DNA from 2 places in the Parviterribacter multiflagellatus genome. Region 2 is predicted to be linked to the other one. Evidence: riboswitches for the same ligand, from Rfam matches in the RefSeq annotation. Region 2 holds a riboswitch; the other holds the start of a gene.
What was found. A riboswitch is a leader RNA that binds a small molecule or an ion and turns the genes downstream of it on or off. The one in region 2 is predicted to bind ZMP and ZTP.

Region 1: another riboswitch for ZMP and ZTP. It lies ahead of glyA (serine hydroxymethyltransferase); the one in region 2 lies ahead of serC (phosphoserine transaminase).

The regions. Positions count from the first base shown of each region.
Region 1 is NZ_JBXPIZ010000004.1:381,094-388,452, forward strand. Features, by position in the region: gene AC1UE5_RS11210 (GGDEF domain-containing protein) at 1-1,406, shown strand, start outside; gene AC1UE5_RS11215 (EamA family transporter) at 1,413-2,243, opposite strand; gene prfA (peptide chain release factor 1) at 2,265-3,326, shown strand; gene prmC (peptide chain release factor N(5)-glutamine methyltransferase) at 3,334-4,158, shown strand; gene AC1UE5_RS11230 (L-threonylcarbamoyladenylate synthase) at 4,155-4,784, shown strand; gene AC1UE5_RS11235 (STAS domain-containing protein) at 4,826-5,164, shown strand; ZMP/ZTP riboswitch at 5,204-5,288, shown strand; gene glyA (serine hydroxymethyltransferase) at 5,311-6,603, shown strand; gene AC1UE5_RS11245 (calcium-binding protein) at 6,607-7,359, opposite strand, start outside.
Region 2 is NZ_JBXPIZ010000008.1:47,190-54,548, reverse strand. Features, by position in the region: gene AC1UE5_RS17535 (class I SAM-dependent methyltransferase) at 1-701, shown strand, start outside; gene AC1UE5_RS17530 (MMPL family transporter) at 698-2,803, opposite strand; gene AC1UE5_RS17525 (MarR family winged helix-turn-helix transcriptional regulator) at 2,928-3,422, shown strand; gene ilvC (ketol-acid reductoisomerase) at 3,467-4,456, shown strand; ZMP/ZTP riboswitch at 4,523-4,606, shown strand; gene serC (phosphoserine transaminase) at 4,637-5,758, shown strand; gene serA (phosphoglycerate dehydrogenase) at 5,755-7,359, shown strand, end outside.

The sequences.
Region 1 (7,359 bases), on a different contig from region 2:
CGTGGACGGTCGTCGCCGCCGGCATCGCGCTCTACCTCGCCGGCGACGTCTACTGGTCGATCGCGCTCACCCACCTCGACGACCCGCCCTTCCCGTCGCCCGCCGACGCGCTCTACCTCGGCTTCGCGCCCTGCGTCTACCTCGGCGTGGTCTTCCTCCTCCGTGCCCGCTTCGTCGGCCTCCAGGGCCGCCTGCTGCTCGACGGCGTCATCGCGACCGTCGCCACCGCCGCGGCCGGCTCGGCGATCGTCTTCCCCTACGTCATGTCCGAGACCGGTGGCGACACGCTCACGGTCGCGACGAACCTCGCGTACCCGCTGCTCGACATCGTGCTCCTGGCGGTCGTGGCCGGCGTGTTCGTGCTCGCCGGGCGGCGCGTCGGCGCGACGTGGCTGCTGCTCGGAGCGGGCCTCGTCGTCTTCGCGGTCAGCGACCTGATCTTCCTCGCGCAGAGCGCGCGCGGCACGTACGTGGAGAACACGTTCCTCGACGTGGGCTGGATCGCCGGCACCGGCCTGCTCGCCCTCGCCGCGTGGCAGCCGTCGCTGCCGGGCTCGGCCGAGCGGCTCGGCCGGTGGACGCTCGCGACCGTCCCGGGCGTCGCCGCGGTGATCGTGCTCGGCATCCTCACGCTCGACCACTACCACCGGCTCGACGAGGCGCCGATCCTCCTGTCGGTCGCATGCGGGGCGCTGCTGCTCGTCCGGTACGTCCTCGCGCTGGTCGACGGCACGCGGATGATCGCCACGTCCCGCGAGGAGGCTGCGACGGATGCGCTGACCGGGTTGCCGAACCGGCGCGCGCTGACGCGCGACCTCGAGCACGCGCTGGCCTGGCGGCAGTCGGGCCAGGAGCTCGTGTTCGCGATCTTCGACCTCGACGGCTTCAAGGCGTACAACGACCGCTTCGGCCACCCGGCAGGCGACGCGCTGCTCGCGCGGCTGGCCGAGCGCCTGCACGCGGCGGTCGCGGCCGACGGCCAGGCCTACCGGCTGGGCGGCGACGAGCTGTGCGTGCTCCTCCGCGGCCGCGGGCCGCGGGCGCTGGCCGCGGCGCGGGCGGCGCTGGTCGAGGAGCACGCCGGCGTCCGGATCGCGGCGTCCGGTGGCGCGGTGCGGCTCCCCGTCGAGGCGGGCGACGTCGCGCAGGCGATGCGGATCGCGGACGCGCGGCTCTACCAGGACAAGGCCTCGCGGGCGGCTGCCGGCCTGCGCAACACGACCCGCGACGAGGAGAGCTCGCGGATCGTGCAGATGGTCTACGAGGCGCTGCTCACCGACCGGCCGTTCCGGCGCGCGCTGGAACCGGCGGCGGCGCTGGCCGAGCTGGAGCGCAACGCGGGCACGCTGTTCGACCCGGACGCCGTCGCGCGCTTCACGGCGACGTTCCGCCGCGACGCCGCGTAGGCGCGCTCAGACGGCGAGCAGGACCGTGCCGACCACGGCCGCCGCGACGCCGATCTGCTGCGGGCGCGCGAGCCGCTCACCGAGGATCGCGAACGCCAGCGCGACGGTCACGACGGTGGCCAGCGACGAGAGCACCGCGACGATGCTGATCTGACCGCGCGCGGTCGCCTCGGTGTAGGCGATCGTGCCGAGCAGGAGCAGCGCGCCGGGAATGGCGAGCAGCGGCGCGCTCTGCGGGCGGAACGTCGCGGGCGTGCGCAGGACCATGATCCCGCCGACCAGCAGCACGACGACCGCCAGGCGCGCGTCGAGCAGCGCCCACTCCGAGCCGTCCTGCGCGGCCTCGGGGAGCGCGATGAGGAAGCCGCCGAAGCCGGCCGCCCCGAGCAGCGACCAGCCGAGGAACGCGGGCGACGGCGCGGGGCCGTCCGCCGGCTTCTGCGCGGCGAGCACGGCGCCGGCGACCGCGAGCAGCACGCCGCCGACCTGGTGCGTGGCGAGCGACTCGCCGTTCCCCAGGCCGTACAGGACCGGGAACGTCGTCCCGAGCGCGCCGATGGCCGCCGCGATCGACACCGGCCCGAGCTGCGCGGCGCGGTAGAAGCACGCCAGGCCGAGGATGTTCCCGACCCCCGCGACGATGCCGATCGCGACCGCGTGGCCGGGCGGCGGCGACTCGCCGGAGGCGACCACGAGGGCGAGCGCGCCGACCAGCGCGGCGAGCTGTCCGATGAGGAGGACGGCGGCGACGTGGTGGCGGCGTCCGAGGAGCGGTCCGAGGAAGTTCGACGTCCCGTACGCCACAGAGGTCCCGAGCGCGAGGACGATGGCGAGCACCCCGCCTAGACTGGCAGGCGCATGATCGAGCAGCTCGTTCAGCAGATCGAGGTGCGCTTCGCCGAGGCCGAGCGCGAGATGAGCGATCCCGAGGTGATCGCGGACCGCGAGCGCTACGCCGCGGTCGGTCGCACGTACCGCCAGCTGGAGCCCGCCGCGAAGCTCGCGGCCGAGTGGCGCCGGGCGGTCAGCGACGTCGAGGGCGCGCAGGAGATGCTTGCCGAGATGGAGGACCCCGAGCTGCGCGAGGAGCTCGGCGCGGCGCGCGAGCGGGTGACCGAGCTCGAGGACGAGATCCGCCTCGCGATGGTCGAGCGCGACCCCAACGACGACAAGAACGTCATCGTCGAGATCCAGGGCGGCGCGGGCGGCGAGGAGGCCGGGCTGTGGGCCGGCGACCTCTTCCGGATGCTCTCCAAGTACGCCGAGCGCCGCGGCTTCACCGCCGAGGCGATGGAGGTCGGCGACGGCAAGTACACGCTGGAGATCCGCGGCGACGGCGCGTTCAGCGTCTTCAAGTACGAGGGCGGCACGCACCGCGTCCAGCGCGTCCCGGCGACCGAGTCCCAGGGCCGCATCCACACGTCCACCGCGACGGTGGCCGTGCTGCCCGAGGCGGAGGAGGTCGACGTCCACATCGACCCGAACGACCTCCAGATCGACGTCTACCGCTCGTCCGGCCCCGGCGGCCAGTCGGTCAACACGACCGACTCGGCGGTGCGCATCACGCACAAGCCGTCGGGCGTCGTCGTGTCGATGCAGGACGAGAAGTCGCAGCTGCAGAACCGCGAGCGCGCGATGAAGGTGCTGCGCGCGCGGCTGTACGAGGCGGCGCTGGCCGAGCAGCAGGCCGCGGTGTCGGCGGACCGGCGCTCGCAGGTCGGCTCCGGCGAGCGCGCCGAGAAGATCCGCACGTACAACTACGGCGAGCGGCGGGTGACCGACCACCGCATCAAGCTCACGCAGCACAACCTCGAGCAGGTGCTCGAGGGGGAGCTGGAGGGCTTCACCAACGCGCTCCAGAACGACGAGAAGCGCCGCAAGCTCGAGCAGCAGGCCGGCGCCGACGCGGCGACCGCCTGAGGCACACGTGACGCCGTTCTCCGGCACGCCCGTGCGCGAGGCGCTGGACTCGGCGCTCGTGGCGCTGAACGCCGCGCAGGTCGACACGCCGCGGCTCGACGCGGAGGTGCTGCTCGCGCACGCGATGGGCGTCTCGCGGACGAAGCTCTACACCGAGCCGGACGCCGAGGTGGCGGGCCCGGCGGCGTCGGCCTTCCGCGACCTCGTGCGGCGGCGGACCGTCGGGCGCGAGCCCGTCGCGTACCTGGTGGGCACGAAGGGCTTCCGGCGCATCGAGCTGGAGGTCGACCCGCGCGTGCTCGTGCCGCGGCCCGAGACGGAGCTGCTGGTGGAGGCGGGGCTGGAGCTGCCGCAGGGCTCGACGGTCGTGGACGTGGGGACGGGCAGCGGGGCGATCGCGCTGGCGCTGAAGGAGGAGCGGCCGTCGCTCCAGGTGACCGGCACGGACGTGAGCGCGGATGCGCTGGAGGTCGCGCGCGCGAACGCGGCGCGGCTCGGTCTGGACGTCGCGTTCGTTCAGGATGACCTGTTCACGGGCAGCTACGACGCCGTGATCTCCAACCCGCCCTACGTCGCGCGCGGCGAGCGGCTCCCCGCCGAGGTGCGCCACGAGCCGTCCGGCGCCCTGTTCGGGGGTGACGACGGGCTCGACGTCGTGCGGCGGCTGGTGGCGCGGTGCGGCGAGGCGAGCGGCGTGCGGTTCGTGGCGCTGGAGATCGGCGAGGGGCAGGCGCAGGAGGTCGCGGCGCTGATGGCGGGCGCGGCGTTCGGCGACGTGGAGATCCGGCGCGACCTCGCGCGGATCGAGCGGGTGGTGATCGGGCGGCGATGACGGTCTCGGTGTCGGTCGAGGACGCGGCGACGTTCGCGCGGTGCATCGCGGTGGGCGGCGTGGCGGTCTTCCCCGCGGACACGGTCTACGGGCTGGCCTGCGAGCCGGACCTCGACGACGCGGTCGCGCGGCTGTACGAGCTGAAGGGACGGCGGCCGGAGAAGCCGTCGGCGGTGATGTTCTTCCGCGTCGAGCTGGCGCTGGCCGCGCTGCCGGAGCTGGGGGACCGCACGCGTGCGGCGGTCGAGGCGCTCGTGCCCGGCGGCGTGACGCTGCTCCTGCCCAACCCGGCGCACCGCTTCCCGCTCGCGGCGGGGCCCGATCCGGACACGATCGGCCTGCGCGTGCCGGCGCTCCCGCCGTCGTGCGCGGCGCTGGAGTCGGTGCGCTGGCCAGTGCTGCAGTCGAGCGCCAACCACGCCGGCGGCGCCGACGCGCGGCGCCTGGAGGACGTGCCGGAGGACATCCGGCGCGAGGCGGACATGGTGCTCGACGGCGGCGAGCTGCCCGGCACGCCGTCGACCGTGGTGGATCTGCGGCAGTTCGAGACGACGCGCGACTGGCAGGTCCTGCGCGAGGGCGCGCTGGCGCGCGACGAGCTGCGCGCGCGGCTCTCCGGCTTGTAGCTGTTGGAACTTGACTGCGGCGAAGGAGTAGGGTCGCCCGCATGGCTCCGCTCGAGGTCACCGAGCACGAGCCCCGGCCTGGCACGATCCGCGTCACCCTGTCCGGGGAGCTCGATCTCGCCACCGCGTACGCGTTCGACCGCCGGATGCTGTCGATCGAGCTGCAGCGCCCCGAGCTCATCCTCGTCGACCTCCGCGGCCTGACGATGCTCGACTCCACCGGCCTCGCGCGCATCGTCTCCGCCCAGCGCCGCGCCCGCCGCGGCGGCTGGAAGCTCGTGCTCGTCCGCGGCGGCCGGGTCGTGCAGCGCGTCCTCCAGACCACCCGCCTCGAGGAGCTCCTCGAGGTCACCTCCGACCCCGACCGCTACCTCACCTGATCCGGCCCGCCCGGCCGGCCGGACGCGGTAGCCTTGGGGGTGCTCCGCCGCGACTGGCGCCACGGGTGGAACCGACCACCGGGAAGCGGCAGGGGCAAGCTCGCCGCGCGCCTGGGCACCCCGCCGCACACCTTCGGAGGATCGCCGTGACCGACCTGCCCCAGGACTTCTTCAACCGCCCCGTCGCCGACGTGGACCCCGAGATCGCCGAGGTGCTCGACCTCGAGCTCGGCCGTCAGCAGCGGACGCTCGAGATGATCGCGTCCGAGAACTTCGTGCCGCAGGCCGTGCTGGACGCGCAGGGCTCGGTGCTCACGAACAAGTACGCCGAGGGCTACCCGGGCCGCCGGTACTACGGCGGCTGCGAGCACGTGGACGTCGCCGAGATGCTGGCGATCACCCGCGCGAAGGAGCTGTTCGGCGCCGACCACGCGAACGTGCAGCCGCACGCCGGCGCGCAGGCGAACGCGGCGGTCTACCACGCGCTGCTGCAGCCGGGCGACACGATCATGGGCCTCGCGCTCCCGCACGGTGGTCACCTCAGCCACGGCATGAAGATCAACGTGTCGGGGCGCCTCTACGACATCGCGCCGTACCACGTGCGCGAGTCCGACTCGCTCATCGACATGGACGAGGTCGAGCGGATCGCGAAGGAGCGCCGGCCGAAGCTCCTGCTCGCCGGCTGGTCTGCGTACCCGCGCATCCTCGACTTCGAGCGCTTCCGCGCGATCGCCGACGAGGTCGGCGCGCTCCTCATGGTCGACATGGCGCACTTCGCCGGCCTGGTCGCCGCGGGCATCCACCCGAACCCGGTGCCGTACGCCGACGTTGTCACCACGACGATCCACAAGACGCTCGGCGGCGCGCGCGGCGGCATGATCCTGTGCCGCGAGGAGCACCAGAAGAAGATCGACTCGGCCGTCTTCCCGGGCCAGCAGGGCGGCCCGCTGATGCACGTCATCGCCGGCAAGGCGATCGCGCTCAAGATCGCCGCGACCGAGGCGTTCCGCGAGCGGCAGGAGCGCACCGTCGCGGGCGCGCAGGCCGTCGCTGAGAAGCTCGTCGGCGCCGGCAACGGCGTCAACGTCCTCACCGGCGGGACCGACGTGCACCTCGTGCTCGTCGACCTGCGCGAGTCCCCGATCGACGGCCAGCAGTCCGAGGACCGGCTGCACGAGATCGGCATCACCGTCAACCGCAACGCGGTGCCGTTCGACCCGCGTCCGCCGGCGGTCTCGTCGGGCCTGCGCGTCGGCGCCTCGGCGCTGGCAACCCGCGGCGTCCAGGCCGACGACTTCGCCGAGATCGGCGAGATCATCGCGGCCGCGCTGCAGGACGACTTCGAGGCCCGCAAGGGGGAGCTCGGCGACCGCGTCGCCGCGATCGCCGAGCGCTACCCCCTGTACGAGCACCTGGGCAAGGCCGCCGCGACGGCCTAGCCGCTACTTCGTGAGGGTCACCGTCGTCCGGCGCTTGCCCGCGACGACGGTGAGCTTCACCGTGTGCTTCTTCGCCAGCCGCTTCTTCGCGGCCTTGGTGAAGCGGATCGTCACCTTGCCGCCGCGCTTCGCGCGGCCGCTGCCGACGGTCCTGCGGCCCTCCAGCGCGCGCACCATCGTGCCGCGCTTGACGCCCGTGAGGGTGAGCTTGAGGCCGCTGCGCAGCGCCGGGGCGAGCTTGAGCTGCTTGCCGTTCGCCCCGTCCTTCTTCGTCGTGCCCTTCTTCGGGTCCGTCGCGACGGGCTTGGGGCCGGCGGCGGCCGCGCGGTCGACCTGCTCGCAGTCGGGCGCGATGGTGTCCGCGGCGTCCGCGATCACCTTGTCGGTGCCGGTGCCGCACGTGACCGAGTCCGCCTCGCCGTCGCGGACGTTGACGGTGTCGTTGCCGAACGGGTGCTTGCACCACAGGTAGCTGCACTCGCTGGTGGCCTGGTCGGCGGTGATCGTGTCGCGGCCGGGCCCACCGGTGATGTTGTCGTCGCCGAAGCCGCCGTCGAGGCGGTCGTTGCCGGCGCCGCCGTCGACGGTGTCCTCGCCGTCGCCGCCGCGCAGCTCGTCGTCGCCGCCGTTGCCGATCAGCGCGCCGGGCTCGCCGACCTGGTGGAGCTTCATGAACTCCGGCGCGTCGGTGCCGACGATGCGGCCGCCCGGCGCGGTGAGCGTGAGGCGCTCGACGCCCTGGATGTCGTCGTTCTC
Region 2 (7,359 bases):
ACACGATCCTCGAGCTCGCCGCCGGCCCCGGCGACACCGGCCTGCTCGCCGCCGAGCTCGTCCTCCCGGGCGGGAAGGTGATCCTCACCGACACGTCCGAGAAGATGGTCGAGGTCGCGCAGCGCCGCGCGCAGGAGCTGGGCATCCGCAACGCGGAGGCCAAGCAGATGGACATGGAGTGGCTCGACGAGCCGACCGCGTCCGTCGACGGGGTCATCAGCCGCTTCGGCTACATGCTGCTCGCCGACCCGGCCGCGGCCTTCCAGGAGACGCGCCGCGTGCTGCGTCCCGGCGGCCGCGTCTCGCTCGCCGCGTGGACGGCCGCCGAGGACAACCCGTGGGCGACCGCCCCGGCGACGTCGCTGCGGGAGCTCGGCCTGGTCGAGGAGGCCGACCCCGCCGCACCCGGCCCGTTCAGCTTTGCCGCGCCGGGGACGATCGAGACGTACCTGGAGGAGGCGGGCTTCGACGACGTCGTCGTCCAGGCGCTCGACGCGCGGTTCGCGTTCCCGAGCCCCGACGCCTACTTCGAGCACCAGCGCGAGATGTCGCCGACGCTGCGCGGCGTCCTGCCGCGGCTGTCGCCGGCCGAGCACACGCACCTGCGCGACGCGATCGACGAGAAGCTCGCGGCGTACGTCCGGGCCGACGGCTCCGTGGAGCTGCCGGCCCGGACGTGGGTCGCCGCCGCGACCGCCTAGGCGGTCGCGCCGCTCGGCTCCAGCTCGGTCCGCGGGATGACGCGGTCGAGCCAGCGGGGCAGCCACCAGGAGCGGTCGCCGAGGAGCTGCATCACCGCGGGCACGAGGATCATCCGCACGATCGTCGCGTCGATCAGGACCGCGGTCGCCAGGCCGACGCCGATGAGCTTGAGGAAGACCTCGGGGCTGAGCACGAACGCCCCGAACACCGCGACCATGATCGCCGCTGCCGCGGTGATCACCCGCGCGGTACGCGCGAGGCCCTCGCTGACCGCCTCGCTGGTCGCCTTCCCGCCCAGGTACTCCTCGCGGATGCGCGAGAGCAGGAAGACCTCGTAGTCCATCGAGAGCCCGAAGAGGATCGCGAACATGATCACCGGGATGAACGGCGGCACCGGCGTCGCGGTGTCGATCCCGATCAGCTGCCCGAGGAACCCGCCGTCGGCGAACGCCGCCACGACGCCGTAGGCCGCGCCGATCGACAGCAGGTTCAGCGCACCGGCCTTCAGCGCCACCAGCGGCGAGCGGAAGGCGACGAGCAGGAGCAGGAACGAGAGCGCGACGACGCCGCCGATGAAGACGGGCATCCGCGCCGCGACCGCGTCGGACTGGTCGACGAGCGACGCGGTGTTGCCGCCGACCTGCACGCCGTCGTGGGCCCGCAGCCGCGTGACGAGCTCCTCGGTCGCGTCGTCCTGCGGCGACGACGCGGGGACGACCGAGATCATCGCGGTGTCGCCCGCGCGGTTCACGACCGGCTCGCTCACCGCCGCGACGCCGGGTTCGTCGCGCGCCTCGGCGGCGACCCGCGCGACGGCGGCGCGGTCCTGTCCGTCCATGACCACGAGCAGCGGCCCGGCCGCGCCGGCGCCGAAGCCCTCGCGCGTGAGGTCGTAGGCGGTCCGCGTCATGGTGCCCTCGGCGTCGTTGCCGCGGTCGGGGAAGCCGAGCCGCAGCCCGGTGACCGGCGCGGCGAGCACGAGCAGGAGCGCGACGCCGGCGACGGCGGCCAGGAGTGGGCGGCGCTGGAGCATCCGGCTCCACCGCGCGGCAGGGGTGCGGGCCGGGTCGGCGGCCTCGCGGCCGACGCCCGGGATGCGCAGCCGGTTGATCCGCGTGCCGAAGAAGCCGAGCAGCGCGGGCAGCAGCGTCACCGAGGCGGCCATCACGATCAGCACCGCGGCGATCGCGCTCAGCGCCACGCCGTAGAGGTAGGTCAGGCCGACGAGGAAGAGGCCCATGAGCGAGATGACGACCGTGCCGCCGGCCACGAGCGCGCTGCGCCCCGCCGTCGCGATCGCCTCGACCGTCGCGGCCTGCGGCGCGAGGCCACGGGCGACCGCCGCGCGGAACCGCGTGATGATGAGCAGCGCGTAGTCGATGCCGACGCCGATCCCGATCATCGCGGCGACCGACTCCGCCCAGTCCGGCGTGTCGACGACGGCGGCCAGCAGCATCACGACGGCGGTCGAGACGCCGAGCCCGAAGAGCGCGGTGATCAGCGGCAGCCCGGCCGCGACGATCGAGCCGAAGGTCAGCAGCAGCACGGCCGCGGCGATCAGCAGGCCGACGCCCTCGGACGAGACCGCGCCCTGCTGCGCATCGACGATGGCCTGGCCGGTGACCGCTACCTGGACGCCGTCGCGCGACGCGCGCTCGGCCGCCTCGATCAGCGCCGTGCCGGTCTCGACCGGGACGTCGGACGCGTTCTCCACCGCCAGCGGCAGCCGCACGAGCGCGGTGCGCCCGTCCTCCGAGACCTGCGCTGCGGGCGGTTCCGCTCCTCGGGCGATCCCTTCAAGCCCGCGCGCCTCGGTCAGCACGCGGTCGACCTGCTCCCGGACGGCCGGCGCGGACGCGTCCTCGGCCCGCCAGACGACGTCGATCGTCTCGGGCGACTGGCCAGGGAAGCGCTCGGTGAGCCGCTCGGCCGCGGCCTTGGACTCCGAGCCCGGTGTCGAGTAGTCGGCCGACCACTCGCCGTGGAACGCGGTGGCGAGCCCGAACGCCGCGACGAGGGCGACCACCCAGCCGAAGACGACGAGCCGGCGGCGCCGGAACATCCGGTCGGCGAGGCGGGCGAGTGGGGTCTGGAGCGGCATCGTTCCCTTTCTTTCCGTCTCAACAGTTGACACGGAAAACGTTGACGGCGGAAACGTACGCGCTCAACAGTTGACGTGTCAAGTGTTGATTTCGAAAAGATCACCTCCTACAGTTCTCGCCGCCATGGGTCACATCGAGCCGAAGTTCCAGGGCTGGTACGGCACGCTTCAGGCGACGCTCCGGTCCCTGGAGAAGATCGAGCAGGAGGTCGAGGCCGAGTCGGGCCTGCCGATGCCCTGGTTCGAGCTCCTCTACTACCTGTGCAAGGACACCGAGCACGACGGCCGCTGGCGCATGGGGGAGCTGGCCGACATGACGCTGCTCTCGCGCGGCGGCGTCACGCGCCTGGTCGCGCGGATGGAGGAGGCGGGCCTCGTGCGCCGCGAGACGCCGCCCGAGAACCGGCGCGTCACGTACGCCGTCATCACGCCGAAGGGCAGGGAGACGATGGAGCGGGCGGCCCCGCTCCAGAAGGCGGCGGTCGAGAAGTACTTCGGCGCGGCGATCACCGACGAGGAAGCCGAGACGCTGCGGCAGATCAGCGTGCGCGTGCTCGAGCTCGTGGGGGAGCGCTGCGACTGGGTCATCAAGGACCTCACCGCCGCGCCTAATTCGTAGGTGAACCCAACGTCGCGCGCGCGTACGCGCTAGGTTCCACCGCCATGTACTACGACGACGACGCCGACCTCGGCCTGCTCGAGGGGAAGACCGTGGCCATCATCGGCTACGGCTCCCAGGGGCACGCGCATGCGCAGAACCTCAAGGACTCCGGAGTTGACGTCGTCGTAGGCCTTCGTCCCGACTCCAAGAGCGTCGAGCAGGCCAAGCAGGACGGCCTGCGCGTGCTGGACGTCGCCGACGCCGCCAGCGCGGGCGACATCGTCATGCTCCTCACCCCGGACGAGCTGCACCGGCAGATCTGGGAGAGCGACGTCCGCGACGGCATCGCCGAGGGCAACCTGCTCCTCTTCGGCCACGGCTTCAGCGTCCACTACGGCGAGGTCGAGCCGCCCGCGGGCGTCGACGTCGCGCTGGCCGCCCCGAAGGGCCCGGGCCACCTGGTCCGCCGCCAGTACACCGAGGGCTCCGGCGTGCCGGGCCTGATCGCGATCCACCAGGACGCGACGGGCAACGCCAAGGCGCTCGCGCTCGCGTACGCCAAGGGCATCGGCTGCACCCGCGGCGGCGTCATCGAGACGTCGTTCAAGGACGAGACGGAGACCGACCTCTTCGGCGAGCAGGCCGTGCTGTGCGGCGGCGCCTCCGAGCTGGTCCAGGCCGGCTTCGAGACGCTCGTCAACGCCGGCTACGACCCGCAGATGGCGTACTTCGAGTGCCTCCACGAGCTCAAGCTCATCGTGGACCTCATGTACGAGAAGGGCCTCGCGGGCATGCGGTACTCGATCTCCAACACGGCCGAGTACGGCGACTACACCCGCGGCAAGCGCGTCATCACCGAGGAGACGCGCGCCAACATGAAGAAGATCCTCGAGGAGATCCAGGACGGCACCTTCGCGCGCGAGTGGATCGCCGAGAACCGCGCGGGCCAGGAGAACTTCAAGCGCATGCGCGAGGAGCAGGCGAGGGGCCAGATCGAGACGACCGGCAAGGAGCTGCGGTCGAAGATGGACTGGATCAAGACCGAGTTCTGAGCCGCGCCCGCCGGTTCTTGACGAATCGGTGACAAGCCGCTCGCACCCGCTCGATATGCTCGCCCAAGGCGCCGCCGCGACTGGCGTCTTGGGTGGAGCACCACCGGGAAGCGGCGGCCGCATCAGCCGCCGCACGCCTGGGCACCTCTGTTCTGAACCACGAACTTCGGAGCTGTCCGCATGACGTCGACCGCGACGGTGGAGATCCCGCCGGACCTGAAGCCCCAAGACGGCCGTTTCGGCGCCGGGCCCTCGAAGGTCCGCCCCGAGCAGCTGCAGCACCTCGCCGACCACGGCGTGGCCATCATGGGCACCTCGCACCGCCAGGCGCCCGTCAAGGGCGTCGTCAAGCGCGTCCGCGAGGGCCTCGCCGACCTCTTCCAGCTGCCCGACGGCTACGAGGTCATCCTCGGCAACGGCGGCACCACCGCCTTCTGGGACGCGCTGGCGTTCGGCGTCGTCCGCGACCGCGCGCTGCACCTGACCTACGGCGAGTTCTCGTCGAAGTTCGCCAAGGTCACGCAGGCCGCGCCGTTCCTCGGCGACTCGATCGTCGTCTCGGCCGACCCGGGCTCCGCGCCCGCGCCGCGCGACGACGACGCCGCCGACGTGGTCGCCTGGGCCCACAACGAGACCTCGACCGGCGTGATGGTGCCGATCGAGCGTCCGGCCGGCGACTCGCTCGTCCTCATCGACGCGACGTCCGGCGCCGGCGGCCTGGCCGTCGACGTGTCGAACGCCGACGTCTACTACTTCGCGCCGCAGAAGTCGTTCGCCTCGGACGGCGGCCTGTGGCTCGCGCTCGCCAGCCCGGCCGCGATCGAGCGGATCGAGGAGATCGGCAAGACGGACCGCTGGGTCCCGGACTTCCTCTCGATCCCCACGGCGCTGGACAACTCGCGCAAGGACCAGACCTACAACACGCCCGCGGTCGCGACGCTCCTGCTGCTCGCCGACCAGCTCGACTGGATGTGCTCCAACGGCGGCCTGGACTTCACGGTCGGCCGCACGAAGGCCTCCTCGGACCACCTCTACGGCTGGGCCGAGAAGACCGAGTACACCTCGCCGTTCGTGCAGGACCCGGCGCACCGCTCGCTGGTCATCGGCACGATCGACTTCAGCGACGACGTCGACGCCGCGCAGGTCGCCAAGACGCTGCGCGCGAACGGCATCGTCGACGTCGAGCCGTACCGCAAGCTCGGGCGCAACCAGCTCCGCGTCGCGATGTTCCCGGCCATCGAGCCGGACGACGTGAAGGCCCTGACGGCCTGCATCGAGTACGTCGTGGAGAACCAGGCATGACCAAGGTCCTCGTCGCCGAGAAGATCGGCCAGAGCGGGATCGACCTGCTCCGCGAGCACTTCGACGTCGACACCGCGTTCGACGCCGACGGCTTCGACCTCCCGAGCCGGATCGCCGAGTACGACGGCATCCTGATCCGCTCCGCCACGAAGATGACGGCCGACCTCATCGAGGCCGGCACGAACCTGCGCGTCATCGGGCGCGCGGGCGTGGGCGTCGACAACGTCGACGTCCCGGCCGCCACCAAGCGCGGCATCGTCGTGGCCAACGCCCCGCAGTCCAACGTCGTCACCGCGGCCGAGCACACCGTGGCGATGCTGCTCGCCGTCGCGCGCAACATCCCGCAGGCGCACAAGTCGCTCGTCGAGGGCCGCTGGGACCGCTCGAAGTACAGCGGCGTCGAGCTGCTCGACAAGACGCTGGGCATCCTCGGCTTCGGCCGCATCGGCCAGCTGGTGGCCGAGCGCGCGAAGTCGTTCGGCATGCGCATCGTCGCGTTCGACCCGTTCGTGTCGGCCGAGCGCTACAAGGAGCTGGGCGTCGAGAAGGCCGAGACGTCCGACGACGTGTACGCGGCCGCCGACTTCCTCACGCTCCACCTGCCCAAGACGCCGGAGACCGAGGGCTGGCTCAACGCCGAGGCGCTCGCGAAGTGCAAGGACGGCGTCTTCGTGATCAACGTGGCCCGCGGGCCGCTGATCGTCGACGAGGACCTCGAGGCCGCGATCGCGTCCGGCAAGGTCGGCGGCGCGGCGCTCGACGTCTTCCGCTCCGAGCCGGTCACCGAGCATCCGCTGTTCGGCAACCCCAAGGTCGTCGTGACGCCGCACCTCGGCGCCTCGACCGCCGAGGCCAACGACCGCGCCGGCTACCAGGTGGCCGAGCAGATCATCGCGGCGCTCAACGGCGGCAGCGTGACGACCGCGGTCAACGCGCCGGCCGTCAAGGCGGAGGACCTCGAGGTGCTCGGGCCGTTCGTCCCGCTCACCCAGGGCCTGTCGCGCCTGGCGTCGACGCTCGCCGAGAGCTCCTCGGTCGACTGCGTCGAGGTCGAGTCGCTGGGCCGCATCGCCGAGCGCGACACCCGTCCGCTGGGCACCGCCGCGCTGCTCGGCGTCCTCTCCGGGCGCACCGAGGAGGAGGCGAACGCGGTGAACGCGCCGTTCCTCGCCGAGGAGCGCGGCATCGAGCTGATCGAGACGAAGAACGCGCACGCGCGCGACTTCACCGACCTGGTCCGCATCACGGTGCGGTCGGGCGGCGTCGAGACGCGCGTCGTCGGCACGACCCTGGGCAACCGCGACCGGCCGCACCTCCTGGAGGCGTGGGGCCAGCGGTTCAACCTCCAGCTCACCGAGCACCTCGCGCTCTTCCGCTACCAGGACGTGCCGGGCCAGATCGGCCGCGTCGGCACGCTCTTCGGCGAGGCCGGCGTCAACATCGCCTCGGCCGCCGTCGGCTACAAGACCGACGAGGACGAGGGCGAGGACGGCGTCGCGGTGATGGTCGTCACCACGTCCGACCCGATCCCGCAGGAGCTCGTCGACCGCATCGTCGCGACCGACGGCTTCCTCGACGGCCGCGCCGTCGCGCTGACCGCC